Regions from separate parts of the Clostridium sp. CM041 genome, predicted to be linked through region 3. Evidence: predicted binding sites of a transcription regulator. Region 3 holds the regulator's gene; each other region holds the start of a gene.

Evidence for each region. The regulator LexA, encoded in region 3, represses DNA repair genes until DNA is damaged. The targets are predictions, from matches to a motif close to CNAACANNTGTTNG.
Region 1: a site for LexA is predicted at 2,448-2,461, ahead of ACWJJT_RS05490 (DNA polymerase Y family protein). Genes of this name have one in related genera too.
Region 2: a site for LexA is predicted at 1,553-1,566, ahead of uvrB (excinuclease ABC subunit UvrB). Genes of this name have one in related genera too.

What each region holds. Positions count from the first base shown of each region.
Region 1 covers NZ_CM143648.1:1,145,209-1,156,252, forward strand. Annotated here, with positions in the region: gene ACWJJT_RS05480 (sensor histidine kinase) at 1-444, shown strand, start outside; gene ACWJJT_RS05485 (hypothetical protein) at 752-1,015, opposite strand; gene ACWJJT_RS05490 (DNA polymerase Y family protein) at 1,146-2,402, opposite strand; gene ACWJJT_RS05495 (2-thiouracil desulfurase family protein) at 2,754-3,170, shown strand; gene ACWJJT_RS05500 (GNAT family N-acetyltransferase) at 3,457-3,966, shown strand; gene ACWJJT_RS05505 (sensor histidine kinase) at 4,189-5,097, opposite strand; gene ACWJJT_RS05510 (response regulator transcription factor) at 5,099-5,773, opposite strand; gene ACWJJT_RS05515 (hypothetical protein) at 5,902-6,639, opposite strand; gene ACWJJT_RS05520 (ABC transporter ATP-binding protein) at 6,642-7,553, opposite strand; gene ACWJJT_RS05525 (ABC transporter permease) at 7,764-8,600, opposite strand; gene ACWJJT_RS05530 (ABC transporter ATP-binding protein) at 8,608-9,522, opposite strand; gene ACWJJT_RS05535 (pentapeptide repeat-containing protein) at 9,974-10,627, shown strand; gene ACWJJT_RS05540 (phospholipase C) at 10,756-11,044, opposite strand, start outside.
Region 2 covers NZ_CM143648.1:2,933,867-2,944,910, forward strand. Annotated here, with positions in the region: gene ACWJJT_RS13880 (radical SAM protein) at 1-1,234, opposite strand, end outside; gene uvrB (excinuclease ABC subunit UvrB) at 1,594-3,579, shown strand; gene uvrA (excinuclease ABC subunit UvrA) at 3,605-6,427, shown strand; gene ACWJJT_RS13895 (FHA domain-containing protein) at 6,651-7,079, shown strand; gene ACWJJT_RS13900 (FtsW/RodA/SpoVE family cell cycle protein) at 7,106-8,350, shown strand; gene ACWJJT_RS13905 (peptidoglycan D,D-transpeptidase FtsI family protein) at 8,343-9,776, shown strand; gene uvrC (excinuclease ABC subunit UvrC) at 9,931-11,044, shown strand, end outside.
Region 3 covers NZ_CM143648.1:597,339-608,382, reverse strand. Annotated here, with positions in the region: gene ACWJJT_RS02975 (methionine gamma-lyase family protein) at 1-1,217, shown strand, start outside; gene lexA (transcriptional repressor LexA) at 1,324-1,932, opposite strand; gene ACWJJT_RS02965 (hypothetical protein) at 2,152-2,625, shown strand; gene ACWJJT_RS02960 (tyrosine recombinase XerC) at 2,694-3,692, opposite strand; gene purB (adenylosuccinate lyase) at 4,075-5,505, opposite strand; gene ACWJJT_RS02950 (DUF378 domain-containing protein) at 5,753-5,959, shown strand; partial or broken gene ACWJJT_RS02945 (IS5/IS1182 family transposase) at 6,169-6,309, shown strand; gene ACWJJT_RS02940 (GNAT family N-acetyltransferase) at 6,535-7,047, opposite strand; gene ACWJJT_RS02935 (EamA family transporter) at 7,171-8,088, opposite strand; gene ACWJJT_RS02930 (GerW family sporulation protein) at 8,457-8,858, opposite strand; gene ACWJJT_RS02925 (DUF2953 domain-containing protein) at 8,946-9,614, opposite strand; gene ACWJJT_RS02920 (zf-HC2 domain-containing protein) at 9,642-10,106, opposite strand; gene ACWJJT_RS02915 (RNA polymerase sigma factor) at 10,109-10,672, opposite strand; gene ACWJJT_RS02910 (hypothetical protein) at 11,023-11,044, opposite strand, start outside.

The sequences.
Region 1 (11,044 bases), 550 kb from region 3:
TCAATTCATACATTTTGTGAGAATAAAGTAGTAAATTCAATTTTGAATAACAAACACAAAAAGCTTATTGATTTAGGTATAAATGTTAACATAAATATTTATGTTCCTGAGCAATTAAATATTTCTCAACCAGATTTATGTAGCATATTCTCTAATACTATTGATAACGCAATAGATGCATGTTCAAAAATACAAGATAAAAACTCCAGATTTATAAATATTAAGTCAAATACAGATAAAGGATATTTTGTTTATGAGGTTGAAAACTCAAAGATAAATCAGATAAAAGTAAATGGCCTGAGATTTATCACTAATAAAAAAAATAACCTAATACATGGATATGGCGTGGATATCATTAGAACTGTGGTATCTAAATATAGCGGGGATATTGATACAGAATATACAGATAATACTTTTAAAATAACACTTTTTATAAAGGTGTAAAGATTTTTACTAATATTTAAATAACCATCTGTTGTTGTGTGAATTCTTGCACAAAATGCCTTTGCCAAGAGCTATAGCTTACAATGTGCCTAGCATGACTTATTACATTGAAAGTATTATATCTACCTTGGTTTTAACAAAATAGCAATTTCAATAAACTTTATGGCTATTAGTTAGCGTTCGTCTGTAGTATACTCTAAATTAACTAATAAAAGAGCAAAATTTTTGCTCTCAATTTTAAAATATAAGTAAATTGCAAACTAGAAATGCCGTAAATTTTATGTCTATAGTAATTAGTTATATTCATTCACATTTTATAGATCATCCATTTACAACTTCTAACTTCAAATTTAAGTTCATATATTTTTTCTATACCTGCTATAATACTTTGACACCTAAATACTAACATTTCATTTCCAGCCAATTTTTCCTTATCCCTGGTTATGACCCTGTCTACTTTCACTACAGAATTGGAGTCATCTAGATTTTCGAATCTAAATTTCAAAGGATGAATAATACCCTTTTTATCAAACCAACAAATCATTTCGATAGGTTTTGCGATTATTTTCATAATAAATTACACCACCATTATATATTTAGTTTTCTCCATATATAAACCAATATTGTACAAAACTATTAATTGCTAAATTCCTTACCATTTCTATAGGTAATGCTAAAACCTTCATTTATTATAAACCTCCTCAAAGTATTGCGCTCATTAATGGATAATCTTCCTCACCATCTGCCATTCCACCACACATACTATTTAGTCCTGAATGAAGAAAACAAGACCGAACTACAGCTTTTGGCCCATATTTTAATCTTATTTTATCAACGGTATCATTTATCTTTTTATCTTTTTCATAATCAAAACTATCTAGTAACGAACACTGATAAAACTCATTACTACAAAAGTCTGTGATATGTATCCCCAAGTGTCTTATTGGATTACCTTTCCAAACATTATCAAATAAATAGCATGCTATTTCATATATTTTGCGAGTAGAGTCAGTTGCTACAGCTACTTTCTTTTGACGAGAATAAAATATTAAGTCGCTACCCCTAACGCTTATACTTATCACAGTACAACAATTGTGTGAATCTCTTAAACGCATGGAAACTGTTTCACATAAGGATAGTAATACTTTATGAGCCGTGTCTTTATCTTCCACATCAAAAGCTATTGTTGTAGAATTGCCTATACCCTTCACTTTAATATAATTGCTCTTGCGGACTTCTGAAAATTCGATGCCATTGGCATAATTCCAAATAACTTGACCGTGACTCTTAAATTTATTCTTTAAAATATCTAAATTATAATTTGCTAATTCCCCAATAGTATTAATATTTAAATTGTGCAATTTAGGTGCTGTCGCTCTACCTACCATAAATAAATCTTCAACAGGTAATGGCCACATTTTATCTTTTATTTCATTTTGGAAAAGTGTGTGAATTCTATCTGGCTTCTTAAAATCTGTTGCTACCTTTGCAAGCAGTTTGTTATTTGATATCCCTATGTTCACTGTAAACCCAAGCTCATTCTTTATCCTCTCTTTTATAGTTTCAGCGAGTTTCAAATAGTCAGGATATAAATGTTCCATATTAGAAAAATCTAAAAAACTTTCATCAACTGAAAAACGCTGAATAATTGGAGTGTATTCTAAAAATATTTGATGCATAGCCTCGCTACATTTCATATATAATGAATATCTTGGAGGTACAATTATTATTCCAGGACACTTAGCCCTTGCACTATATAACGTCTCTCCTGTGTGAATATCAAATTTTTTAGCAGGCATTGATTTAGTTAAAACAATTCCATGCCTGCTTTCTTCATCTCCGCCTACTACAGATGGTACTGTTCTAAGATCTAACTGCTCACCTTGTTGAAGTCTATACGCAGCTTCCCATGATAGATAGGCACTATTTGCGTCAATATGAAATATTAATTTACTCATAGCATAAATCATCTTCCTTTTTATTAATCTTAATTTACTCATGTTAGAACATCAGTTCGTTATATTTATTATATACTACTTGCTTACTTTTTAAAAGCAAATTTGGGGTAGCATACGCAAAAATATTATTTCGTAGTTAATGAAAATTTCAGATTATTTTTATAATCTCAAGTTTTAAATTCTTATGTAGCCATTTAATATTTGGTTAAAATCATACATTCTTTTTTATATCCAATTTACGGCAATAATAGTATAATTAAATAATTGTATTTGTCGCAACAGTCAATTATTGTGAAGTAAACATTATTTATATAATGCGTGGATAAATCCGAATTGTTGGGAGAGATGTACATGAATATTTTAGTAAGTGCCTGTGTAATAGGCCAAAACTGCAAATATAATGGCGGAAATAATTTGAATAGAAGTGTAGTTGAATTTATACAAAGACATACTGTGATTGAAATATGTCCTGAACTGCTGACAGGTATGAAATGCCCAAGGGCATGTGCTGAGATAGTAAATGGCATTGTAATGTCTGAGAATGGTGAGAACGTAGATGCAGAATATCGCAAAGGGGTAGCCCTTGCAATGGAGAAAATTAAGGGACAAAAGATAGATTTAGCAATATTACAGTCAAGAAGTCCTACTTGTGGTGTAAATACTATCTATGATGGGTCTTTTAGTGGTACTTTAATTGAGGGGCATGGTTTATTTACTGAAGCCATCATTGAAAAAGGTATTAGGGTAGTAGACTCCAATAACTTTTAAGTTTACTCAATTCGTAAGTTACTACTTATCGAAATGAAACAGGTTATGAGCACAACCTTAGCTAACAATTTGTTTTTATTCATTTAATATTCCCCTATTGGATATGTTGCATTCGCATTATAACATACATAAATTAAAAATTATGCCGAAATATGAAGTTTAATATTTGTGACAGCTTGGATAACCGAATGGTATAATATTCCTATGAGTTGCGCCAGATTAGTAAAAAATGACGAATTAATTATAGAATATTTTATTCATATAGAAAGAAAAGGAGAAAAATTAAATGGAGTTAAGTACAGAACGTTTAAAAATTATACCTTTGACACTTCATCAGTTTAAATTATTGCTTGATGGAATTGATAAAATGGAGAAGGAGTTAAAATTAAGTGCTTCAAATGAATGTTTAGATGGAGATACTCAAGAAGCCATGGAGGGATTATATCAAGAAGCTGTAAAAAATAGAGATATATATTGTTGGTACACAAATTGGCAGATTATTTTAAAATCAGAAAATAAGGCTATTGGTAGTGCTTGTTTTATGAAATGTCCAGATGAAAATGGTGAGGTTGAAATAGGATATGGTATCAATAGTACCTATCAAAATAATGGATATATGACCGAGGCCGCACAGTCTATTTGTGAATGGGCTATTTGTCAACATGATGTTTCTATTATCATTGCAGAAACAGAAAAAGACAATATTGCTTCACACAGGGTTTTGCAAAAATGTGGAATGGAAAAATTTAAGGAAACAGACGAGGAAATTTGGTGGCGCATGAAAATTGCTGAATAATTTAATCTTTAGTCAACATACTATATGTTCTTCTTAAATTACGTCATAACCGAATGTACGATTTTAACTAAAACTTTACATTTTAAAAATTGCATAAAGCATTGATATATAAAGGCTTGTAGCTTAACTAAAGCCTTTTTTATTATTGTACATTTGAATGTACTGAAGCTAAATAATTTCCATTTTTTATATTTTTGAATGAACTTATTTTTAACTTTAAAATTATAATTGAACAACAAACCCTTTCGTATATCCATCTATATCAGAATCAATAAAGATTTTCCCGCCGTGCTTTTCTACTATTTTTTTCGTTATGGCTAATCCTAGTCCACTCCCTTCTTTGCTGTTTCTGGATTCATCCCCGCAAATAAATGGATTAAAAATAGCTTTCTTCATCTCATCGTCAATATTTTCTCCGTTATCTGCCACTATAATTTTAATCCCATCGTCTTCTTCCAAACGAATAGCCACTTTACTTCCCGGTTTATTATGTCGATATGCATTTATAATTAAATTAGAAATTGCTCTAGAAAACTCCACATTGTCTAAATTTAGTTTTATAGGTTTTTCCGGTATTTCTATATTTATTTCGATGCCCTTTCCCTCAAATTCATTATAATAAAGTGCTATTGTCTCTCTAATAAGTCTTCCTACATCCAGTTCTTGCAGGTTCATTTCAAAATCCAGCCCATCAAGTTTCGCGTATTGAAACATTAAATCTAATAATTCATTTACCCTTTTGGATTTTCCATAAATCGAATTCAAGAGTTCCTTTTTTTCTGTTTCATCAACCACTTCATCATATAATGCTTTTGAAAACCCCATGATGGTTGTAATAGGTGTCTTTAAATCATGAGCTATACTGGCAAATAACATATTCCTCTCTTGATTATACCGTATGTTTTCTTCTTTAATTTTCTTACTAATCAGATGAACAAATAGAATGACACCAATAACAAGAACTAAAATAATTGCAATAAAGTATAAAATTAATGCTAATCCCATTATATGTTCATCCGTTATATTAGCAGCTACAGTATTAAATACGCTTTCGATTATAGAGTTCAAAAACGCCATTGCCACTGTAAGTGCAATGAATATATAAGTTAAATATTTTTTCAATGTTTTCATATTATTTCTCCAATCTATATCCTAAACCACGAATTGTTTTAATTTCTTCTTCACCAACCTTATTTCGGAGCTTACTGATACATACCCGTATGGTGTTATCATCAACTACATATACTTCCCCCCAACCACATTCGAAAAGTTGTTCTTTGGTAAACACTCTTCCCGGAGACTCCATAAACAATTTTAGCAGCCTGTATTCTACGCAGGTCAGATCGATTTGTGCTTCTCCCTTGAATAATATGCATTGATTTGTATCTAAAATTAAATCTCTAACTTTGATTTCTGAGGTATGTTCCTTCTTAATCTGATTTAAGCTATAAAAACGCCTTAAATTTGCCTTTACCCTAGCGGTCACTTCCATAGGATCGAAAGGCTTTGTAATATAGTCATCTGCGCCAAGCCCTAAACCAAATATTTTATCGGCTATTTCAACTTTTGCTGATAAAATCATAATTGGAATATTGTTTGTTTTTCTAATTTTTTTAATCAATTCAAATCCATTCATTTTAGGCATCATAATATCTACAATAGCTAAATCTATTTCATATTCATTTAGTAAATCCATAGCTGTCATTCCGTCATAGGCCTCATATATTTTAATGTCATCTTTTTCAAGATATAAACGCAAAAGTTTTATAATATCTTTTTCATCATCTGCAATTAAAATTTTATACATTATGGAGCCTCCTTAAATTGTATTCATTACATTTAATAATACCATTCTTCTGTCCCCAGTTGAAAGATTATTTTTCCTTTTTAATCCAAAAACTACTGAAATAACAAATGTAATCACAAAATAAAAATCTACTTCAATTCTTCTTTTCTAAATTTAATATATGCTACAAAAATACTTGCAAAAATTGTAACTACAGATACAACTACGGTTCTCAAAATATCACTTCCGCTTAATTCACCAAAAATTAAGAATGACTGCCCCATTGAGGTATACTGCAATACTTTCATAACTTGTGGATTTAAAATAAAAGATTGTGTCAAACCGTACCAAACAAGAATTACTCCTACATTTATTCCTATCGATAACCCAATACTTTTAGCAAAAAACGAGATTGGTATACAAACACTCATAGTGGCAACATTTACTAATATTACCAATAAGACAGTTCGGAGCATAACCAAAATAATATTACCTGTTGTTATCGTGCCAACTCCGAGTATTCCAGTCATTGTTACAGTCGCAATCAATATAGGACATAAAATAAAAATTATCAGCGCGGTATAATAACCTAAACATTTACTTATTACTATCTTAAACCTGCTATTACCAGCCATAACTGCACTTTGAATCATTCTTTCTAGAAACGCTGAGGTAAAATAAATTCCGGCATAGACAGATCCTGCAAGATACAAAGTTGAAGTAACAAAATAACTAGCACCCATAAATCCATCAAATCCAGATTTCACACCATCGGCCATGCCAATGCCAATATAACTGGCTCCTACTAATAACATAAGGATAAATGTACCTATAAATTTCCCCGATTTAAACAATCCTCTAAATTCCCATTTCAAGATTCTGCTCATTCTTATTTACCTCCCAACAAATCAATATAATATTCTTCAAGATTTTCTCCTACTACTGTAAATCTAGTAACTAAAATTCCACCATCAAATAATGTCTTTGCAACATTTTTAACATCATCTATACAATCATAAAGTTTAATTGTATCCTCTGATACTTTATAGTTTTCTGTTTCTAATTTTTTCCTAATTATTTCAGTAGCTTTCAGAACCTCATCTGTTTCAATAATAATATGTTTTTTACATTTATCGTTCAACTCTTCTAATGTCAGTAACTCCACAATTTTACCTTTATGAATAATAATATAATCAGTTGCAAGTTGGTATAATTCAGTTAATATGTGACTAGAAATAATAATTGTAATACCGTATTCTTTATTTAGTGATTTTAGCAGCTCTCTTATATCAACCATGCCCAATGGATCCAAACCATTTACTGGCTCATCCAAAATGAGAATCTTAGGTTCTTGAACCATGGCCATTGCAATGCCAAGCCTTTGCTTCATACCAAGTGAAAAATCCTTCACTTTCTTTTTCTTTACATTTGCAAGGCCTACTTTTTCTAATAATCGAGGTCCAATATTAGCATTTTTCTGTCCATAAAGCATACATTGCATATTTATATTGTCAGCTGCCGAAAGAGAATCATATAGAATAGGCTTTTCAACTAATGTTCCCATTTGCCTCCGTACGGCTTCTAACTGTTTTCTCTCTGCCATCCCTAAAATCTCAATTTCTCCTTCCGTAGCTTCTGAAAGACCTGCTAATATCCTTATGGTAGTTGTCTTTCCTGCACCATTTTCTCCTATAAACCCATATATTTTTCCTTGTTCAATTGTAAAAGAAACCCCATCTAGTACCTTCACATTATTATAGAATTTAGTTAAATTATTTACCTTTAATATACATTTACTCATTTATAATCCTCCATTATATTGTTGGTTATTTTTTATTTACCATTGGCTTTGTTATATTTAGTATGAAGTAAAAGCCTTTCTGTAAAGTATGAAAAACATTAATATAACATTAAAAAAAACTAACGCCTTTTTATCAGCGTCAGTCATATCAGAACATATAGGTTTATCTTTATTACTTTGCTTAGCTAATACTCATTGCTCATATTATTACTAACTCCATATATCAGCCTCTTTACTTTTTGAGCGATTAATTGTTGAAAAATCCACCCTTGAGAAAACATAGGTTGATAATAGTAAAAACACGATCCCAAAAATGATTACAATCGCCATGCTAATAAGAGGTGTAATTACAAAATCCCCTATTTTAAAAGCAAGCTGTTCCGCAACCATTTGATCGGTTGTTAAAGACGTCTTTTCCAGTATGATAGTTCTAAAAAATGCTGTTGTATATGTCATTGGATTGAGATAAGCAACATATTGCATTGTTTTTGGTAACATTGAAAGCGGAATATATGCGCCACAAAGGAATGTCATCGGCATTGTTATCGCCGTTATTACAATTTGAAAAGTTTGTGAATTTTTAACCAGAGCTGCTAAAAACAATCCTAACCCCGAAAACACAAGTCCAACAACAATCATCACGCAGATTACCGCAAATGGTGTTATCCAGGATGTGAATTTAAGCCCTATAAAATAACCAATCATTAGAATAATAATACCCTGCATGGTTGCTATTGTTGCTGCTGATAATAGCTGACCGGCGGCAATCTGAATTCTTTTAACAGGACTTACTAGCACCTCCTTCATAAATCCCGAAACAATATCTTCAATTGTACTTGTCGCAATAGTAAGGGAAGTTTGAAAGACGGTCGTTATTACAATACCTGCGAGCATATAGTTTACTGGATTTTGAATATTGTCATTTTTAAATATCGAACTAAACACATATAAAAAGAAGAATGGCATGATAATCGTGAAAACAAGCTGAACACGATTGCGAACAAAAATTTTAATGTTTCTAAACCATAAAGCTAATATAATATCCATAAATTTCTCACTTCCTTATATCTTTTCCGGTAATTTCTAAGAATACATCATTCAATGTGCCTTTTTTAATTTCCAAATCCGTTATCGACTCTTTCTGCTGACTTAATAACTCCATCAATTTTGGTATACTATTAACTTCAATCGAATAATAACCAGTTTTTTTCATGTATTTAAACCCCGCAGTGTCTAGCAGTGCCTCAAGACCTTGCTCGTCACTAGTTGTAATATTTGCTTTATCCTTTGTATATTGCTGTTTCAAACGATACGGAGTGTCCATTGCAACTATTTTACCACCATCCATAATGGCAACTTTGCTGCAAATTTCGGCCTCATCCATGTAATGCGTAGTTAAAAAAATAGTAATATTCTTCTCCTTTTGAAGCTTTACAATATAATTCCATATATGAGCCCTTGTTTGAGGGTCAAGACCTGTGGTTGGTTCATCTAAGAACAATACTTTTGGGTAGTGTAGTAGCGATCTGGCTATTTCCACACGACGTTTCATCCCGCCGGACAGACTGCTTACCATTGCTTTTTTCCACTCCAGTAAATCCACTAAATTTAAAACAAATTGGATACGCTCTGTGACTTCACTTTTGGGTATACCATAAAAATGACAATGCATAATTAAATTTTCAAGAACGGTCATTTTATTATCCAATGTCGTTTCCTGAAAAACAACCCCAATAACACTTCTAACATCATCCTTTTCATGCGAAACGTCTTTTCCGTCAATAGTCAGGGTTCCTGATGTCTTATCAAATATGGTACACAGAGTATTGATGGTTGTGCTTTTACCTGCTCCATTTGGACCTAAAAACGCAAAAATGCTTCCCTCTTCTACCTCGAATGAAACATTGTCGACTGCTGTGAATTTATCATATTTCTTTACAAAATCCTTAACTTCTATTATGTTTCTCATGGTATCACTCCTATCAACTGAATAATTACAAAACTAACATAACGAGCAGATACACAATGCTCAAAGCGAAATTTGCTTCGCTTACATGATCTGCTTTCCTATCTAAAATTATACCGATAATTCGCCTAAATACAACTTATTTTATAAAAAGTATAGCCCTTACATATTTCCATGTGGATACATCATATTCACTCACCTCATATTTTTAAAACATAAATAATTTTTACTTTTAAAGTATATCATAGACACTATATTATTCAACCTCTAAAATCTCCTATAAATTCTATCCCACTTTTCTGCTCCAAAATTTTGCCCTACAAAAGACAGTCCTTTAACTTTTTATTTAGTGAAAAAATGTTATAATTATAGAGAAAGAATAAATGAAATGTTCGTTTAGAGCATACCCTTACGTAGGGTTATTTGTTTTTAGATTAAAATGGAGGTAATACACATGGAAAACACTAAACTAAAAACGAAGATTTTAAGACCTACCTTTGATAGCGATTTAGATATCCTAGAGTTATCTAAAGAAAACATAGTGGATGAAGCTATATTTTCTTATGGAAAAATTAGTGATTGCTCTTTAGAAAACCATAAAGCAGACATGGTAAATTTTAAACAAGTTATATTTAAAAAAGTTATTTTTAATAAAATAGCTTTTAGACGTATAGAACTTATGGATGTGAGATTTGAAAATTGTGATTTATCAAATGTAGATTTTAATGAGGCTTCGTTACATAGAGTAGAATTTGTAAATTGTAAGATTATTGGTATTAATTTAAATGAAGCTACCTTGAGAAATGTGATTTTTGAAAATTGTAACGGTCAATTTGCTTTTTTTAGTTATTCTAATTGTAAACAAGTCGCATTCCTTCAATGTCAATTACGCTCTTCCGATTTTCAAAATTCAAAATTTTTAAAAGTTGAATTTCAAGAGTCTAATCTACTCCAGGCTCAATTTAATTTTACAAGTCTTAAAGGAATAGATTTTACCAGTTGCAATCTTGAAGGTATAGGAGTAAACATTGCTGATGTTAAGGGCGCAATAGTTACCACTATGCAAGCCGTTTCTATATCGAGCATACTAGGTCTCATTGTTAAATAATCACCTTTATTTATCGAGTGCATGCAAAAGGGATTTCCATATTTAGAAATCCCTTTTATATGATGTTTTTTTGAAAAAATTATTTTCAACTTTTATAAAATACTAAATACATAGCATTTCTATCACTCTTATTTCAAACTAAAAGGCATCGTATATTTAACATTTCCGCTTAACACTGGAGTAATATTTAAATCTTGTCTTACCTCTCCGCAAATGATTACCTTTATATTTTCAGGCTTCCAATCATCTCCCGGAGCGGTATATATAGCTTTTCTTAACCATGTATTTGTAATAGTATCTGCATTAATAGTTTTAGGTAAAGTCAAATTATAGCTGTCTGTTTGATTTCTTTTAAAATCATTCCCCGGATTGTCCAAGGGCAATTCAAATTTTTGCCCATCCTGTGTTTCAATGCCA
Region 2 (11,044 bases), 1.3 Mb from region 3:
TTGGTTTAGCGCCAACCTTTTGACATACATCTCTTATTACATTGGTATTATCTATCATCATACATGGCCTTAACATATTTTTGTTATAGGGCTGTCTATGTCTTAATTCTTTAAAGAAAGGATCCCTAAAAGCGTCAATTAATGGTCTTCCCTTTAAATTAACTGTTGAGAAATGTGCAAATATACATGGTTCTGCATCCTCTTTCGAATTGATATGAAAGAAGTATTTGCCGGCTATACATCCCCCTACTAGTGGAGCATCATTAAAGAAATCAATTGTAAAATATGGTTTTGTTGTTCTTATTTCATTAGTTCTTCTTCCAAGTCTTATTCTCTGCTCTGGTGTAAGCATCATACCAAACTGTGGATGTGAACTTACCGGCATAAACAAGAAATACCAACTTAATTTAGAACCTTTTTCAATTAGCATATCAGTAAATTTGTCAGATAATACATCATCTATGTTAGTTCTTGTAACACATGTTGAAACTCCGAATAAAACTCCTCTTTCTTTAAGCATATCCATAGCATGTATAACTTTTGCGAATGTACCCTTTCCTCTTCTTGCTTCTGTATCTTCTTCAAAGCCTTCAATCGAGAGCATTGGGAATACATTTGAACATTTTTGTATCCTATTGGCAATTTCGTCAGTTATAAGAATGCCACTAGTAAACGGGGAGAACATCATGTCATCAAATTTTTCATATATATCGAGCAGATAGTCATTATAGAAAGGTTCACCCCCAAGTATTATTATCCAGTATATCCCCAAATCTCTTGCTTCTTTAATTAATCTCTCTACTTCTACAGGTGGAATATCAGTATCCTTACTATAATTAGATGCATAGCATCCAACGCAGTGCAAAGGACATCTCATAGATGGACTTATTAGCAAAACAAATGGTATTTTTGTATCTTCATCAGTTAAAAATTTGCTGCGTTTTGCACCAGCATACCAATTTGCATTTGCAAAGAAATTAGTAACCAATTTCTTAAGACACTTTGTGTCTGTATTAGTTAATATATTTTGTATATATTCATGTGTTGGTGGGTTACTCTTGTAATAACTATAGACAAAATCTATTTGTTTTAGTTGAGACTCATCTTTTATTAGTTTTTTTATAGTATCAAAAATTTTGTCAACATTTCTTTCTGGGTTCTTTTCTAGATAATTAATTAAAGTCTCCATGATTTTAGATTTTACACCTTTTTCTACAGAATTCATAATACTCACAACAATTCCTCCATTTAAAATATTTTTTTTATGCAGTATATTATTATTTAATGAGAATCAACTAATATTAATTGTTAATTTTGTCTATATGCAAATAGGTGATTATATATATATATAGTATCTATATTTATAATTTAGAATAAAATGCAACTAATGAAAATTTTTAATGGTAAATTAGCAAGAAGTATTGTTGGAAGAACTATGAATGGTGTTAATTATAATCTTTAGATTTTTTTAATTTATAGTAGTTGAATAGTTTTTGTGAATTAGTATAGGATATATTGACATATGAAAAATTTATAGTTAAAATGGAGGTAACGAACAAATGTTCAGAAAAAGGAATACAAGGCGGTGATTTTATGCATGAGTTTAAGTTACATTCAAAGTTTGAACCTACTGGAGATCAACCACGGGCAATTGATAGCCTTGTGCGTGGAATTGAAGAAGGTAAAAAGTTTCAAACTCTTAAAGGAGTAACGGGGTCAGGAAAGACCTTTACCATGGCTAATATTGTTGAAAGGGTTCAAAAGCCTACATTGGTGCTTGCTCATAATAAGATCTTAGCAGCACAGCTTTGCTCAGAGTTTAGAGAATTTTTTCCTGATAACTGTGTTGAGTATTTTGTTTCATATTATGATTATTATCAGCCTGAGGCTTATATTGCACAGACGGATACATTTATAGAAAAAGATTCATCTGTTAACGATGATATTGATAAATTAAGACATTCAGCTACATCGGCATTACTAGAGCGTAACGATGTTATTGTGGTGGCTTCGGTTTCATGTATATATGGACTTGGTAACCCCGAGGAGTATAAAAAACTTACAGTGTCATTAAGGGTTGGCATGGAAAAGGATAGAAATGAAGTAATAAGACATTTAGTAGATATACAGTATGAAAGAAATGATATTAATTTTATTCGCGGAACCTTTAGAGTGAGAGGTGACACTATAGATATATTCCCTGCTTCGTCGTCAAGTGAAGGAATTAGGGTAGAGTTTTTTGGAGATGAGATAGAAAGGATTAGATCATTTGATTCTCTTACAGGAGAGATTATTGGAACCCTAAAACATGTATCTATTTTCCCCGCTTCCCATTTTGCTACATCCAAGGATAAATTAGAACTTGGCATAGCTCAAATAGAGCAGGAGCTTGAGGAGAGGTTGAAGGAGCTTACTTCAGAGGATAAAGCTTTAGAGGCACAAAGACTTAAGCAAAGAACAAACTATGATATTGAAATGATGAGAGAGGTTGGTTACTGTACTGGTATAGAGAACTATTCTAGAATTTTAGATGGTAGGGCTGCTGGAACAGCACCTCAAACATTGATGCATTATTTCCCTAAGGATTTCTTAATGTTTATAGATGAGAGCCATGTAACTCTTCCGCAGGTTAGAGCTATGTTTGGTGGGGATAAATCAAGAAAGACTAATTTAATTGAATATGGATTTAGACTTAAGTCAGCCTATGATAATAGACCGCTAACTTTTCAGGAGTTTGAGGGTACAATGAATGAAACGATTTTTGTAAGTGCAACTCCAAACGTTTATGAAGCAGAGCATAGTGAGAATGTGGCAGAACAAGTAATAAGACCTACGGGGTTATTGGATCCTGAAATAGTTATAAGACCTGTTAAGGGGCAAATAGATGATTTATATGCGAGTATTCAGGAAACAATAAAAAGAGGCTTTAGGATTTTAGTTACGACCCTTACAAAAAAAATGTCAGAAGATTTGACTAAATACTTTAAAGAAATGAATATGAAAATTACATATTTACATTCAGATATTGATACCATAGAAAGAATGAAAATTATCCAAGATCTTAGGCTAGGTACTTTTGATGTGCTAGTAGGTATAAATCTTTTGAGAGAAGGATTAGATATTCCAGAAGTAGCTCTTGTTGCAATACTCGATGCAGATAAAGAAGGGTTTTTACGTTCTGAAACCTCATTAATTCAAACAATAGGAAGAGCTGCAAGAAATTCAGAGAGCAAGGTAATAATGTATGCAGACAAAATTACAAAGTCTATGAAAAAGGCTATGGATGAAACTACAAGGCGTAGAGCAATTCAGATGGAATATAATGAAGAGCATGATATAGTGCCAACCACTATTGTAAAAGATATTAGGGAAGTAATCGGATCTATAACAGTTGCGGAAGATAAAGAGGTATATGAAACCCTTGAAGCTGCAATGGATGCGAATTACGATGAAACTAAAAAGTTAATGGATAAGTATGAAAATGAGATGAAGCAAGCAGCTAAGGATTTACATTTTGAAAGAGCGGCGCAGCTTCGCGATATAATTTATAAACTCAAAAAGCAGATTAAAAATATATAATTGTGTTGTAACAGAGGAGGAAAATATGAGGGATAAAATTTTTATAAAGGGTGCTAAGGTTCACAATTTAAAAAATGTTGATTTGGAGATACCGAGAGATAAATTTGTAGTGTTTACTGGACTTTCAGGGTCTGGTAAATCTTCACTTGCTTTTGATACATTATATGCAGAGGGGCAAAGAAGGTATGTGGAGTCATTATCTGCATATGCAAGGCAGTTTTTAGGTAATATGGATAAGCCGGATGTTGAGTACATAGAGGGGTTATCTCCTGCTATTTCTATAGATCAGAAAACTACTAACAGAAATCCACGTTCCACAGTGGGCACTGTAACTGAAATTTATGATTATTTGAGACTTCTTTATGCTAAAGTAGGAACGCCTCATTGTCCTAAATGTGGTAAGGAGATTTCTCAGCAAACTGTAGACCAGATGGTGGATAGAATAATGGATATGCCAGAGAAAACTAAGATTTCAATTTTATCTCCTGTGATAAGGGGAAAAAAAGGTGAACATGTCAAGTTAATAGAAAATATTAAAAAAAATGGTTTCGTTCGCGCTAGGATAGATGGTACTACTGTAGAGCTTCTGGAAGAGGAAATAAAGCTCGCAAAGACTAAAAAACATAATATAGAGATAGTAATAGACAGAATTTCTGTAAAAGAAGAAGTTCGAGGGAGGCTTTCTGAATCTTTAGAGAGTGCATTAAAACTAGCAGAAGGGACTGCAATTGCTAGCATTTCTGGTGGTGAAGATATTCTTTTTAGTGAGCATTTTGCCTGCATTGATTGCGGCATTAGCCTTGGAGAATTGGCTCCGAGGATGTTTTCGTTTAATTCTCCATATGGGAAGTGCGACACTTGCGACGGCCTTGGTACTCTTATGGAAATTGAAGAGGATTTAATAATACCAGATAAAAGTAAGAGTATTAAAGGTGGCGCCATTTTGTCTTTTGGAGAAGGTAGTCTTAAGGAGGATTCCTGGACTTTTTCGGTGCTTCGGGCAATAAGTGAAAAATACAAGTTTAGCTTAGATACACCTATAGAAGACTATGAACCAGAAATTCTTAAAATATTACTGTACGGAACTAATGGAGAGAAAGTTAAGGTGGAGTATGTTAAGGAGTTTAGATCAGGTACTTTTAATCATTCTTATGAAGGAATTATAAATAATTTAAAAAGACGATATTTTGAAACCTCGTCAGATTATATAAAAAGAGAAATTGAACAATATATGGGTGATAATGCATGCCCTAAGTGCAAGGGAGCAAGGCTAAGCCCAGAGGCACTAGCCGTAACTGTTGGGGATAAGAATATAAGCGAGTTTTGTCAATTGTCTATTGTAGATGAAGTTATATTTTTAAAAGATATCAAATTATCAGAGAAAAATAAGATTATATCTAATCAAATTTTTAAGGAAATAAATGATAGACTTAATTTTTTAAAGGATGTAGGACTTGATTATTTGAATTTAGCTAGGGCGGCAGGTACATTGTCTGGTGGAGAAGCGCAGAGAATAAGGCTAGCGACTCAGATAGGATCAAGCCTAATGGGAGTTTTATATATTTTAGATGAACCTAGTATTGGTCTTCATCAAAGGGATAATGATAAACTTATAAAGACGTTAAAGCATTTAAGAGATATAGGTAACACATTAATTGTGGTGGAGCATGATGAAGATACCATGAAGGCAGCAGATTTTATTGTAGATGTTGGGCCAGCAGCTGGCGAACATGGTGGAGAAATTGTGGCTACTGGATCAATTGAGGATATAAAAAACTGTGAAAGGTCAATTACAGGTCAATATTTAAGTGGTAAAAAGAAGATAGATGTTCCGAAGGTGACGAGAGTATCTAATGGAAATAGTATAAAAATACTTAATGCAAGGCAAAATAATCTTAAAAATGTTAGCGTGGACTTTCCCCTAGGTGTATTCACTGCAGTCACTGGTGTTTCAGGTTCTGGAAAGAGTACTCTAGTTAATGAAATTCTATACAAAGGTCTTAATAAAAAGGTGAATAAATCTAAGAAAAATCCTGGGCTACATAAAGATATTTTAGGATATGAGAATATAGATAAAATCATAAATATTGACCAAGGTCCTATAGGGCGTACTCCAAGATCTAATCCAGCTACATATACAGGAGTATTTGATATCATTCGAGATGTTTTCTCAATGAGTCCAGAAGCTAAGATGCGGGGTTATAAGCCAGGTAGATTTAGCTTTAATGTAAAGGGCGGAAGATGTGAGGCTTGCAAGGGCGATGGAATAATTAAAATAGAAATGCAATTTTTATCCGATGTGTATGTGCCTTGTGAGGTTTGCAAAGGAAAAAGATATAATAGAGAAACTTTAGAGGTTAAGTATAAAGGGAAAAATATTGATGAAATTTTAAATATGACTGTTGAGGAAGCTGTAAAGTTCTTTGAAAATATTCCTAGAATTTCTAGTAAGTTTAAAACACTGATGGATGTTGGACTCGGATATGTAAGGCTAGGTCAACCATCAACACAATTGTCTGGTGGCGAGGCTCAAAGAATTAAACTTGCTTCTGAATTATCTAAGAGAAGCACTGGCAAGACCTTTTATATTTTAGATGAGCCTACTACAGGACTTCATATTGATGATGTTAGTAAACTTATTAAAATACTTCAAAGACTTGTAGATTCAGGAAATACAGTAGTCGTAATTGAGCATAATTTAGATGTTATAAAGTGCGCGGACTATGTTATAGACTTAGGTCCGGAGGGTGGAGATAAGGGAGGTAGCATTTTATGTAGTGGTACCCCAAAAGAAATATCCTTAAATGTGAATTCATATACAGGACAATATCTTAAAAAAATGTTATAATTCATATTAAGCTAGCATACTAATTTAACGAAACTTCAGAAGGAACTCCCCAACTTCTATAAGTGGGGGGATAACGATTAATAATTGTTATCCGCTCAAGAGGTCTACAAAGGGGTAAATCTCCTTCTGAAGTCGTCAATTTATCTTCTGCTAAGATGTGCGGCTCCGCAGGGATGATTTAATGCTAGTCTTTGATTATGATTTAAAGAGGAGAAAGTGAGTTATGGCTAATATAAGCTTGTTTTTGAGATATGCAATTATAGCGATTATTTACATTATAATAATATTTGCTTTGAGAATAATGTATAAGGACATAAAAGGTGGTGCAAAGAAGAAACCAATTATTAAGAAAACTATGGGGCTTGAGGTTATAGAAAGAGGAGAAAATTTTAATTTGAGAATTGGTGCGGTTATTCCTCTAAACGATGTGCTTACCATAGGCAGAAAGGGAGATAATCTTTTAATTTTGGGGGACAAATACGTGTCATCTCAGCATGCAAGAATATATCTTAAAAATACAGATTATATTTTGCAAGATTTGAGAAGTACTAATGGAACCCTTAAAAACAACAAAAAAGTAACGGACAAGGTAATTATAAAAAAGGGCGATGAAATTAAAATAGGGACTTCAGTTTTTAAAGTTATAGGGTAAATTATGAGTGCGAGGGAGGTGATAGTATGGAAAAGATAAAGGAAGAGCGGAAGCTTCTAAGGTATACTTATCTTCTATGCATAGTTTTATTTATTAATATGTTTCTTATTGGTAAAGATGGATTTGATAAAGGCGCAATAATAATGAGCGCAATAATATGCTTGATGTTTGCGTATTCTCATTTTATAATAAGAAGATTTTTCCCGGATGGTGACAAATATATTTTACTGTTTTCAAATGTTTTAGCGGTTATAGGCATGGCCATGTTATATAGGTTAGACTCATCTCTTGCACTTAAACAACTTATTTTTTATGCAGTTGGAATTGCCATATTCATTTTAATAGTAGTACTTTTCCCTAGCTTATCTAAGTTTGGAAAGTACAAATATTTTTATTTGATATGCACTATTATACTAATGTCATTGGGAAGTATATTTGGAAAAGAAGTTTATGGAGCTAAAAATTGGATATCTATTGGTGGATTTACTTTTCAACCATCAGAATTTGCTAAATTATCTTTGGTAGCATATTTAGCAGCATCATTACAGAATTATGGAGAAAATCTTAAGGGAAAGTCAGAGCTTATGAAAATTAAGGGCTTAATTGAGCCTGGAATTGTAGTTATGATATCCCTTGGTTTCATGGTAAAGCAAACGGATTTAGGATCAGCACTTTTATTTTTTGCTATTTCAGTAACCATGTTATATATTGCTACTTCAAATTTTAAATATGTTCTAGTATGTTTAGGACTTTTTATTGTAGGCGGATTTATAAGCTATAAACTTTTTGGACATGTTCGTGTAAGGGTTATGATCTGGGATGACCCATGGAAATATGGTAACAATGAAGGCCATCAGGTGGTACAATCTTTAATTTCTATAGCTTCCGGTGGTCTTTTCGGAATGGGTTTTGGGCTTGGGCACCCTGGAATGGTTCCTGTAGTCACTACAGATTTTATTTTTTCCGCTATTGCTGAGGAGATGGGCCTTCTTACTGGCTTTGCTATCCTTATTTTATATTTTTTACTGTTTTATAGATGCATGAGGGTACCTGTTTATAGTAAAGATAAATTTACAAGACTACTTGCAGTGGGTTATAGCACAATGATAGCTGCCCAAGTATTGGTTATAGTAGGCGGCGTAGTTGGAGCTATTCCACTAACAGGTATAACGCTACCATTAGTTAGTTCCGGTGGTAGTTCTATGTTAATAACTTTCTTTGCACTAGGTATACTTCAAAAAATTTCGGAGGACGGTCAAAGTTATGAATGATTTTGTGGATAACATAAAAAAAGTCATGTTGGTGTTTTTAATACTTTTTATTGCTTTAATTTCCTACATAACTTATTCATATATGTTTAGGAGTGAAAAGACTTTAGATAGCGCATTTAATAGGAGAACTTCGGCTGAGAGAAATAAGGTATTAAGGGGAACAATTTACGATAAAGATATGGAAGCTTTAACAAAAAGTACAAAAACAAGTGAAACTTCTCAAAAACTAGAATATTTAAAGGGTCCAGTTTTTGCCCATGCTATAGGGTATATGGATACCGTATATAATCTTGCTGGTCTTGAAAAAAAATACGATAAAGAACTTATGGGGGCTGGAGAGACAGCAATTCCAAAGTTCGTTTTCTTTAGTAAAGATACTGAAGAGAAAGTTGGAAATGGATTAAGAACTACTCTTGATTCAAAGCTTCAAAATAAAGCTTATGAGCTTTTAAAGGATACAGGATGTAAAGGTGCGATAGTGGCGATGAATCCTAAAACTGGAGAAGTTTTAGCTATGGTATCCAATCCATCTTATGACCCCAATAATTTAGAAAGAGATATGAAAGATTTAAATGCAGATAAAGAAGGTACACCACTACTTAATAGGGCGACATCTGGGTTATATCCGCCAGGGTCTGTATTTAAAACTATTCCGGCGATAAGCGCTTTAGAAAATATCACTAATGTTTATAATAAGGGATATCAGGATAATGGTAAATTAGTTGTAAATGGAGCACAACTATTGACAAATTATAATGGCGAGGTCTTAGGGAATTTAAATCTTAAATCTGCTTATGTGCATTCTAGTAATGTGTTTTTTGGGTCTTTAGGTATTGATTTAGGAAATAAAGCATTAAATGAAACCGCAGAAAAATTTTATTTTAACAAGAATATCCCATCTGAAGGGTTAACTATAGAGAACAGTAGGTTTCCAAGCTATAAAAGCTATGAAAAAGGTAATATTGCTCAAAGTGCTATAGGGCAGGCGGGGGTTTTAGTTACTCCTATGCAAATGGCATTAGTTGCAAGCGCTGTTGCTAATGATGGGATTATGATGCAACCAATGCTTGTTAAAGAAATATTGGATAGCAAGGGTAAATCTTTAAAAAAAATAGAACCGAAGCAACTAGGAGAAGTGACGTCAAAGGAAAATGCTAGTATCATGAAGGATTTAATGAGAAGCGTTGTAACTGAAGGTACAGGAGGTAATGCAGCTGTGTCAGGCATTGAGGTTAGTGGGAAAACGGGTACTGCAGACCATAAAGATGATGCTAGTGCACAAAGGGGGGCTCATTCCTGGTTTACTGGATTTGCACCCTATGATAATCCTGAAATTGTAATATCGGTAATTGTAGAAGAGGGTGGAGTTGGTGGTAAAAAAGCTGCCCAAGTAACTAGAGATCTTATTGAAAGTTATTTAAAATAAAGCATAAAAATATATGAATATAATAGTAAAGAAAGTCAGATATTGAAATAATATCTGGCTTTCTTATTAGAAATAAGATAGCTACATGATATATGGAGCAATTTGTAGTATATTGCCCAGGAAATTTAACAACATTTTTAAAGGGGGTGCTAATGTGTTCGATTTTGAATATCAACTAAAGATTCTTCCAGATGCACCAGGAGTGTATCTTATGAGTAATCATCTTGGTGAAATAATATATGTGGGTAAGGCTAAAATATTAAAAAATAGAGTAAGGCAATATTTTAAGGGCTCAAAAAATCATTCTGTAAAAGTAAAGGCTATGGTGAAAAATATATCTGAGTTTGAATATATAGTAACGGATTCGGAAATGGAGGCACTTATTTTAGAGTGTAATCTTATTAAAAGATATAGCCCAAGATATAATATTTTGCTTAAGGATGATAAACACTATCCCTTTATAAAGATAACTATAAATGAGGAATTTCCACGGGTTTTTGTAACTAGAAACATTGCAAATGATGGTGGAAAATATTTTGGGCCGTATACAGATTCAGCAGCTGTATATAGCATTATTGAACTTATAAAACAAATATACCCACTTAGGACGTGTAGGCGGACTATTAAAGAGGGACTGCCCCCTACTAGGCCTTGCCTTAACTATCATATTGGGCTGTGCAAAGCCCCTTGTGCAGGGCTTATTAGTAAAGAAGCTTATGGGGAAATAATAAAAGGTACAATGGAGCTACTTACAGGGAAAGACAAAAATATAAAAGATGAGCTAAAGCGAAAAATGGAAAGTGCATCGGAAGATTTAGAATTTGAAAAAGCGGTGGTGTTTCGCGATAAAATCATGGCCATAGATAAAATAAATGAGAAGCAAAAAATTATAATAGGAAATTGCGAGAATGAAGACTTTATTAATCTATATGTTGATGAAAAAGATGTTTGCCTTCAGGTGTTTTTTCTTCGAGATGGGAAGATAGTAGGGCGTGAACATTTTATTTTAAATGATGAAGCGGACCAGGTAGCATATGAGCTTATAGAAGAATTTATAAAGAGATTTTATGGAGGGGCAGCCTTTATTCCTAAAACAATATATGTGCCTTTCATAAATGATGGAGAGATTCTAGAGCAGTGGCTCAGCTCCAAAAAAGAATCAAAAGTTATGATTAAAGTTCCTCAAAAGGGAGAAAAGAAAAAGACTTTAGAGATGGTAGAAAATAATGCTAAGATAACCCTTGAACAATTTAAATTAAAGGATATGC
Region 3 (11,044 bases):
TCTATGATATAGCAATACAAGATGTACAAGATGAGTTTAAAATTCTTGATGAAATAAGAGAGTTTAATCAACTTAAGGTTTTGACCGCACTACAAGATGAACGAATTAGCGAATGCCATTTTACAAATTCATCTGGATACGGTTATGGCGATATTGGGAGAGATTCATTAGATAAAGTATATGCAAGAATTTTCAATTGTGAGAGTGCACTCGTTCGGCCGCATTTCGTAAATGGAACACATGCAATTGGAGCGTCCTTATTTGGTAATTTAAGACCTAATGATACCATGATATCGGTATGCGGAACACCTTATGATACACTTCTTAATATAATAGGTATAAATGCTAAGGAGGATATAGGCTCATTAAAAGATTATGGTGTAAAATATAAACAATTAGAATTAAACGATAACTCTAAAGTTGATATTGATTTAATGAAAAAGACACTGATTGAAGATAAGTCAATAAAGCTAATTCATATTCAAAGATCTACTGGATATGGCTGGAGAAAAGCATTATTAATTTCTGAAATAGATGATATTATAAGCGCTGCAAAAGCTATAAATCCAAAGGTTATTTGTTTTGTAGATAATTGTTATGGTGAATTTATTGATGTTACGGAGCCTACAGATGTAGGAGCAGATATAGTTGCTGGATCCCTCATAAAAAATATTGGTGGTGGAATTGCACCTACAGGTGGATATATTGCAGGTAAAGAAGAATATGTACGACAAGCTTCTTACAGACTAACAACTCCTGGAATAGGAGGGGAATGTGGTTCTACGTTTGGAGTTATGCGTTCTTTATATCAAGGACTATTCATAGCACCACATATAGCTATGGAAGCATTGAAGGGCGCTATTTTCTGTGCAAGAATTATGGAACTTGCAGGTTTTGAAGTTCTTCCTAAGTATACTGATAAAAGAAGTGATATAATTCAAGCAATTAAATTTAATGATAAGGAAAAGTTAATTAATTTCTGTAGGGGTATACAAGAGGGGTCTCCCATTGATTCTTTTGTTCAATGTGAACCGTGGGACATGCCAGGATATGAAGATAAGGTTATAATGGCAGCAGGTGCATTTATTCAGGGAGCATCTATAGAATTATCTGCAGACGCTCCAATAAGAGAGCCTTATATAGCATATTTACAGGGTGGATTAACGTTTGATCATGCTAAAATTGGAATACTAATAGCACTTTCAAGAGTTATTTGAACTAGAAAGTAAATATTTATGACTTAATAATAGAATAAAAAAATCCTGCAATTGATATATTCATTGCAGGACTTTTTTGTTACATAAAATCTTTAAAGGTGGATATTTAATACTTTCTGTAAATACCAACAAGTACACCTAAAATTACACAGTCATCAACTATGATAGGGGACATAGTTGAATTTTCAGGCTGAAGCCTTATATGATCTTTTTCCTTGAAAAATCTTTTAATAGTTGCTTCATTATCAATAAGAGCTACAACTATATCGCCATTTTTAGCGGTATTGATTTTCTCAATTATAGCAAGGTCTTTATCCAATATTCCTGCTTCAATCATGCTGCTACCAGAAACTTTAAGCATAAATAGTTCATTATTGGTTTTAGTGAAATTTAAAGGAAGTGTAAATGTATCTTCAACATTTTCAACTGCGAGTATTGGTTTGCCAGCAGTGATTTTCCCTATAATAGGTATATCTATAAGTTCTTTTCTTATGACAGAATCCTTTATTAATTCAATTGCACGAGGCTTGGTAGGGTCTCTACGGATAAATCCTTTTTTTTCTAGTCTTGCTAAATGCCCATGAACAGTCGAAGTAGATCTTAATCCTACGCCATCACATATTTCTCTGACTGAAGGTGGATATCCTTTTAGTTGTACCTGTTTCTTTATAAAGTTATATATTTCACTTTGCTTATCTTTTTTTTCAGTTAACATGTAAACGCCTCCCATTCATAGTATAATTATACCATATAAATGTAATAACATCAAACTTACGTTCTGTTTTATAGTTATTAATAAAAATAAAAAATTATATATTATTATGTATGAATACATAAGTCATTATTAAGGGGTGTTAGTGTTTGATTATTGAAAATATATTTGCTATAATAGTCTATTATGAAAGTATTTGAAATAAATAGATTGGAGTGTTGTATGTCTAAAAATTGTATATTTAATAATAAGAAAATTTGTAATAGTTGTGGAGAATGTGAAGTCTGTGAATTAAATTCAAATAAGAAATGTAATAATTGCGGTAAATGCTTAGAAATGGAAGGTTACGATGTAAAAGCTATAAAAATTGATGAAGTTTTTGAGGATAATGAGATTGAAGGGGTAGAAGAGGTAGACGAAAATATTTGTGACAGGTCTGAAATTAATTTAGCGGAAGAAGTAGATAATGATGAAAATGAAAATGATGAACTACCAAAACTTGAAGATTATGACTCAGTGGTAGCCAGCGATGAATTTTTAAAACTACATAAAGATGAGTTCATACCTGAAAACAATGAGGTTTGGGAATTTATAGATGACATAGACGGGGCAAAAGAGCTACTTGAAAATGAAGATGATAACTCAGGATTACTTCAAGAAGAATTTCCTGGACTTATAAGACTAAAAAAAATATAAGTATTAGAAAGTATATATTACGCATAATGCATTAACCGTATTGCAATACGCGTAATATATACTTTTTTTTATTCATCAGAAAGTGGATTTGACTTAACCGCATTTCTTAATTTATCATTATCTACATGAGTATATATTTGGGTGGTAGATATATTTTCATGGCCTAATATTTCTTGTAGACTTCTAATGTCTACATTTCCATATTTATACATAAGAGTAGCAGATGTATGCCTTAATTTATGAGGAGTATACTTATCTTTATTAAGTCCAGCATTACCTATATATTTTTTTACAATTCTCTCCACAGTGCGTTTATTAATTCTTCCATATTTACCACTTATAAAAAGGGCATCCTTATCTTCAGAATGAATTTTATCTATGTTCATATTTCTAATAGGCAAATATTTATAAATTGATTTCAATGAAGCTTTATTCAAATAAATGGTTCGTTCTTTATTTCCTTTCCCAATAATAGATAATGTATCATCTTTAAAATCGGATATGTTTATACTACAAAGTTCTGACAGCCTGATACCACAATTTAAGAATAATGTAATAATACTATGGTCGCGAATAGAATGCTTATCTCTAGAGCTTGTAGCGTCTAGTAGTGCCTTACTTTCACTTAATGTTAAAAAAACAGGACTTCTTTTACCAAGTTTTGGTGACTCTAAATCTATTGTCGGGTCTATAGTTAGCACTTTAGCCTTAGTGGTTAAATACTTGAATAGGGACTTTATAGATGCAATTTTTCTTGCTTTAGCGTAGTTACCATTAGCCCTATATTTCCCAAGATAGGAGATATAGGCATATAAATCCTGCAATGTAAGAGTTTTTAATGTATCTAAAGTTAGGTCACTAATTATAATGTTCTCAAGAGGCAGAGCATTTTCTGAAGAGACTAGACCTTTGTATATTTTTAAGAACTTTAATAGCAATGATAAATCAGCAGTATAAGCAACAACAGTAGAACTAGAACATCCTTTAATAGTAGATAAATAATTCAGATAATCATTTAGAAACGGTGGGAGTTCATTGTTATAAATAGTATTTATATTCGATTTCATAAGTACCTCCAAAAATCATTATAATGTCGTGAAACTTACATTTCACGACATTATTATACTACAAGAGGGGGAGCAAAATCCTGATTTTTCTAAAATAATAAAAATAAACAAATGTTTTTATTATTTTTATTATTTCCACATGCAATTTGAATTTTATTCTTCGAAAGTTATAGTGAAATCATGGCCTGTGGAGCTACAATATTACCGACTTCAAAAGGAGATTTATACTACCACTGAAATTTTCTATTTGTTAGGTTATGTAACTCTTACTTATAGAATTGGGAGACTTTCCTTCTAAAATGTCGTTAAACTAAAAAAGCTATCAGTTTTGTTTGCATCACTGATAGCTTTTTATAGTATAATTTCTATCCAATACTAAGGATTATACGTTTATAGAAGTTTCTACTCCTAATGCATCTTTATTGGCCTCGATTATTGGTTTTACATATTCATCTATAAATTCTATTACTTGACTTGGAGCTCTACCTACAAATTTAATCGGGTCAATTACAGCAAATATCTCTTCTTTTGACATCCTAAAACTATCATCATTTATTATTCTTTCTATAAGATCATTATTTAAGCCTTCTTCTTTAACGCGTTTTGCTGCAGCCATAGAATGAACTCTAATGTTCTCATGAAGTTCTTGTCTGTCCCCGCCCCTTTTAACAGCTTCCATAAGGATATTTTCTGTAGCCATAAATGGAAGCTCGTGGTTTACATGAGCAGTAATTACTTTTTCATATACTACCATATTTCCAGCTATATTCATATACAAATTTAATACTCCATCAAGTGCTAAGAAAGCTTCAGCTACGGATATTCTCTTATTAGCTGAATCATCTAATGTTCTTTCAAACCATTGTGTTGCAGCTGTTATAGCAGGATTTAATGAATTCACTATAATATATCTTGATAAAGAGCTAATTCGCTCAGAACGCATAGGGTTTCTTTTGTATGCCATTGCAGAGGATCCAATTTGATTTTTTTCAAAAGGCTCTTCCACTTCTTTCATGCTTTGAAGTATCCTTAAATCATTACTGAATTTATATGCACTTTGAGCTATTTCTGATAAAGTATTTAATACTATAGAGTCTACTTTTCTAGAATAAGTTTGACCAGTAACGGGATATGTATCTTCAAAGCCCATTTTATTCGCTACATATTTATCTAAGTCTTTTACTTTTTTCTCATCATTTTCGAATAGATTCATAAAGCTCGCTTGGGTTCCAGTTGTTCCTTTAACCCCTAGTAACTTTATTCTATCTATTACAAAGTCTAAATTTTCTAGATCCATTATTAATTCTTGAATCCATAGGGTTGCCCTTTTACCTACAGTAGTTAATTGAGCTGGCTGTAAATGGGTAAAACCTAGTGTAGGAACATCTTTATACTTTAATGCAAATTCTGAAGATTTACTAATTACATTAATTAATTTTTTCTTAATTAATAGTAAAGCCTTTTTCATGACTATTAAGTCTGTATTATCGCCTACATAGCAGCTAGTAGCCCCTAAATGAATAATACCCTTCGCATTAGGACATTGAACCCCATATGCATATACATGGCTCATTACGTCATGTCGTATTTCTTTTTCTTTATTTTCAGCCACTTCGTAATTCACATTATCTACATAGGATTTAAGCTCTTCAATTTGAGATTCTGTAATATTGATTCCTAATATCCTTTCACCTTCAGCTAGTGCAACCCAAAGCTTTCTCCATGTTCTAAACTTCATATCATCTGAAAATAAATAACTCATCTCTTTTGATGCATATCTACTATTTAATGGTGTATTATAAGAATTTCTCATATTCTGCCTCCATACGTACAATTTTAAATATAAAACAAGTTTCATTCATATTATAACATACAATAGTGCTAAAAGTAATGAAAATGTTCGTATACTTAATTTGTACTTTCCAAATTATTTTTTAGTATATAAATTTATATACCATAACATTATATACGCTTTAAAGAAATTATTAAACAGTTCTAAAATATTATATTTATAATATAATTTATACAAATAGAATAATTATATTAGTCTGGGGGTAATTATGTATAAGCTTAGTATTATCGACAAACTTTCATTCGTGTTTGTATTGATTGGTGCTTTAAATTGGGGACTTTTAGGATTGTTAAATGTTAACTTAGTTAGTCTTATCTTTGGATTTGTTCCCTTCCTTGCTAGAGCAATATACATTTTAGTAGGATTATCTGCTGTGAATATTATTGTTTTCATAGCGAGAAATAAAAAAAATTAGCTCCTATTTTCTATTAATATTGTCTTAAATAGTGTAATATTAATAGAAAAATACTCCGTAAATTATGAGGCCACTGTAAAACTATATGAAAAATCGTCATCAAATTAATTATGGCGATTTTTTTATATAAAAGATTAAAAAACAAAAAGGAATTTTAAACGATATGTCGAATTAGTATAGTAGAATAAAATAAAAGGGGTTAAACTATTATGCTAAAAGGACAATTGGAAATAGAAATAAATACATACCATAGCTTATATTCGTTAATTATTCAGAAACATAACATTTTAAAGCAAATTAATGACCTTGTTGACTTTTCATTTGTTTATGACGAATTAATGATTAACTATAGTAATCTTTACAGTGAATCTAAAGAGAATAATCAAGTTGAAAAGCATGAAATATCCAAAAATATGGGTATTTCATGCTTTTTCTGTTTAAGACAAAAACTTTACTGAAAAAAGAGTGCTTTTTTCAGTGGCCTCAAAATATTATGGGGTATTTTTGATTATTTATTAGATTGATGAAATTTTCAGCCATTCTATGTATTCTATAATTATTATAAAACTTACACACTAACCATCTATTGGGTTTTCAGGGCCTTTAAGCTCTAATTGATAAAAAACAAGATTGAGCCACTTACCAAATTTAAATCCAGCTTTATTTATCTTACCTGAATACTCGAACCCCAATTTTTCGTGCAATTTGATACTTTTTTCATTTGATTCATCAATTGCCGCCACCATGGTTGCAAATCCTCTTTCATTGGAAAATCTTATTAGTTCTTTAGCTAGTAGTGTTCCTATGCCTTTGTTTCTACAGTTACCATTAACATAAATAGAGTGTTCAATAGTATATTTATATGCAGGCCATGCTCTGAATGGCCCAAATGTAGCAAATCCGATAACCTTATTATTTTCTTCAACTACTAATATTGGATACCCCTCTTTCTTCTTTTTTTCATACCATTGTTTTCTGTCATCAATTGTGTGAACTTTATAATCATAGACAGCTGTTGTATTTAATATTGCATCATTACAAATTTCTAAAATATCAATCAAATCATTTTCTACTGCTTCTCTTATCATTTTTATACCCCTCTCACAATAAAAAGTTGCCACTAAAAATTTCTTAACGATCATTCTATACAACATTATACAATATTTTTGTTTTTTAAAACATAACCTTTTATAATTGGTTTTTTCTTTTTCTTATAAGGGTTTTTTATTAGTGTTAGACCCTAAAGTTAAAATTGCTACTGTAGATATAATACACATTCCTCCGATTACTTCAAACAATCCAAAAGGAACATGCAACCAAAATATAGAAGCAAGTGTAGCGGATAAAGGTTCTGCACTTGCCAATAAGCTAGCTTCAGTAGGTGCAATATATTGTAAACTAGCTATGTACAAATAAAAGGCAATTAGTGTACCGAATAAAACCACAAATCCAACAAATAAACTAGAAAGCAAAGACCAATTTTGACCTTGTATATTCCATGGCGGGTTTATGAAACTCAGCCCAACTCCGCCTATAAGCATACCCCAACCTACAACAATCACAGCCCCCCACTCCTTAAGCAAACTATGTGGATATAATGTATAAAAGGCAAGGGCAATTGCTGACCCAACTCCCCAAGCGATGGCAGGTAACGAAATAGTAAGCCTATCAACCGTGCCGTTAGTCACAAGAAGAAATGTTCCCAAAATAGCTAAACCAACTGAAATAAATTCTTTTGGGCTTGGGACTTTTTTTAATCGTATTGCCAAATATGCTACTATAAATATCGGAGCTAAATATTGCAACAAAGTGGCTGTCGCAGCGTTACCTGATTTGATGGACATAAAATAAGTATATTGTACTCCGAGCATCCCAATTATCCCGAATATAATCAAATGTAATCGTTTAGAAGAGTCTTTCCATACAGACCAAACCTTATGTTGTCCATTAGTTTTAATACTTGCGAATAAGAGCAATAGTACACCTGATGTTATCATTCTTACTGTTACTAGCCAGCCAGGTTGAAATCCTTCGTTTTGAAAAAGTTTCTGTGCAACAGTACCAGAAATCCCCCACAAAATCGCACCGACTATAGCCATTGCATATCCTTTGTAGCGTAAATTCAGCATAATTCTAAACTCCTTTTTTCTATTCATTATGTTAACTACCAATAACTTTGTTTACTGATTACAAAACAACAGCATAGGTGCCATTATTTTTAATAAACATTTTTATGTATTGCCAACCAGCATTAGGACCTACTAGCTCACACCTAAAATAATACCTAAATATACTTTGTTAAATTTTCTCATAAACGGCTAGATCCCTCCCCTTTAAATTACCATTGTGTAATTATTCAATTATACATAATATTAATATAAGTTTCAAATATTTAGTAAAATTATGTATAAATTGATTTCATATTTTTTATCAATACAAAAAAGCATCTATAAATATATTATAGATGCTTTTTTTTAATGTATTTAATAATGTTTAATTACTCTTTTTCCGTTTTAGTATCTTCTTCAGACCCTTCTTTTTTGTTCTTACAACATCCCATTTTTGAGCTTACTTTAGATACTATTTCTGGTACCATTTCAATAAGACTTTCAAGATTACATTTACCCTTTATAGGAAGCATTGTTACTTCTCCATTTTTTATAACTAAAATAGCAGTTGGGGTTATTCTAGCTCCTGCTCCAAGTCCGCCTCCAGAACCCTCACCATCCTTAGTAGAGTTGCCTGTGCCACCGCCAGTTCCACATCCGAATGAAACTGTAATAAGTGGTATGAGTGTTGTTTCCCCTATAATTATTGCCTCCCCCACTACTGTTTCTGTTTTTAAAAATTTTTCAAGGTTTGAGAATAATGCTTCGGTATTTTCTGTAATATTTATCATAACTTAATCCCCCTAATATTTTAAATTTAAGTATTTATTGATTGCGTAATCATTATTAACTTTATACTTAACAATACACATAAATTATTAATAAGTTTCAGATTTTCTAAAGTTTTTAAATATTTTCCCTCTATTATTTTTCTTAAGAATGAATTTAAGTGTTTTTATTGCAGCTACCAATAAAGAAATTCTGCCATGAATTTCACAATAAATATCAATTATTTCATCATCAAACACTGGTTGCAAATTAATATCGCTTGTAGGAATAAGACTTGATACTAAAGGGACAATTCCACAAGCTATACCCGTTAATGAAGGATCTTCAAATCCATAAACGCCATTGATTTTGATTCTTTTTGGTTTAGTAATATTTATTATATCTTTAAAGTAATTAATTAAATCATTTATGAATGCTCCTTGGATATAATCCTTTATATTAAAATCAACATTTTTCTTCTTTTTCTTTTTTAGTTTTACCTTTTCATTTTCTTTTTTTCTATTGGACATTTTAATTTTTTTTCTAATAATGCATAATCCCATCACCTTTATTAAAAATAATGTTTCTTTATCCTCATATGCTACCATCATCTTTAAAAAATTTTTAAAAAATGATAAATTTACATCTGTCCTAATTTTTTCATCAATTTTTGTATTGAATTCATATTCAAATGGTATTATTATAAACAATAAAATCAAGCCAAATATAGTGATTAATAAATAAAGTAGTATTTTTATTATTGAAAATAAAACAAACAAGCTTGCACCTCCTTTTCCTTTAGCAATCTAACCTACTTTTAATTTTAATTTTTTTACTATACTCATTTCATTTATCTTGTTTTTAATCATATGTTTTACAGGCGTTTTAATATAATTAAAAGTAGCATCAATTCTATTACTTATGAAATTATTATATGGATTATTTTTATATGCTTCGCTTGATTCTGTTATAACGTTATGTATGCCCTTGTATGTCGCAATAATATTGTGAACCTTCATCCTAATGCTAATATTGTCCATTTCGGATATGCAGTTTTCTGCAACAAGTTGTGAAATTATGCTTAGTTTATCAGGAAATTCAATATGACTTAGCTCATCTTTAATATTTTCATTAATTATAGTTATTAGCTTTAGGTCTTTTTGACAGTCAGTGCAGTATTTTATGTGCTCTTCAATGAATATTTTCTCCAATGGTTTAATTGTCTTATCATCAAAAGCATATAACAGTTCCTTATCAAATTTACAGCACATAATTACGCCTCCATCTCACTTTCTAGTTGTTTCTTTAATATCGCTTTAGCCCTATACAAGTCCGTTTTAATTGTTCCAAGTGGTTTATTTAACAATTCTGAAATTTCCAAGTAACTCAGATCATCAAAATATCTTAATGCAATTACCATTCTATAATTATCAGATAAATTCTTAAGTCTAGACTCAATAATCTTTTTAAACTCCTTTTTCTCAACTTCCTCTTCTAAATTGTAGTCAGAAACAATAGTATCTTCTAAACAAAGTTTATTAGCATATTCATAATTTAATGAAATGATGTTTGTTTTAATACTTCTTTTAAAGTTAATACAAGTATTTACTGAAATCCTTCGTAACCAAGGGCGAAAAGGCATTGTCTCATCAAAACTTGATATATTTTTAAAAATCTTTATATAAATTTCTTGTACAATATCAAGAGAATCCTGTTCATTTTGAGTGTAACTATAGCAAATGCTATACAAATACCGCTCGTAAATCTTAAAAAGTTCAATAAATGAGGATTTGTCATAGTTTTTGCATCTCGATATTAATTTTTTTTCAATCTCCACAACGTCCCCTCCGGCTTCTACCTTAAATCATCTCCAAAATAATTCTCTCTATTATATACACATAATTAATGAATAAAGTTTCAAATATATATTATTTTTATTTATATCAAAAATTAAAAGGTGTTCATAATAAATTTGTATCAATTTATTATGAACACCTTTTTTATGTCACTTAATTATTAAGGTATAATGCCAAATCCAATAATAATTAATATAGAGCATATAAATAAAACTATATTCCCTCCAAATCCTACTTTAGATAAGATTCTAATGAATTTATTTTCTGGAGGTTTTTGAGGAGTTAATGCATCCTGCTCCTAATGTCCAATAAACAAATAATAGAAACAAATTCAAATGTTGGCGACACCCCTG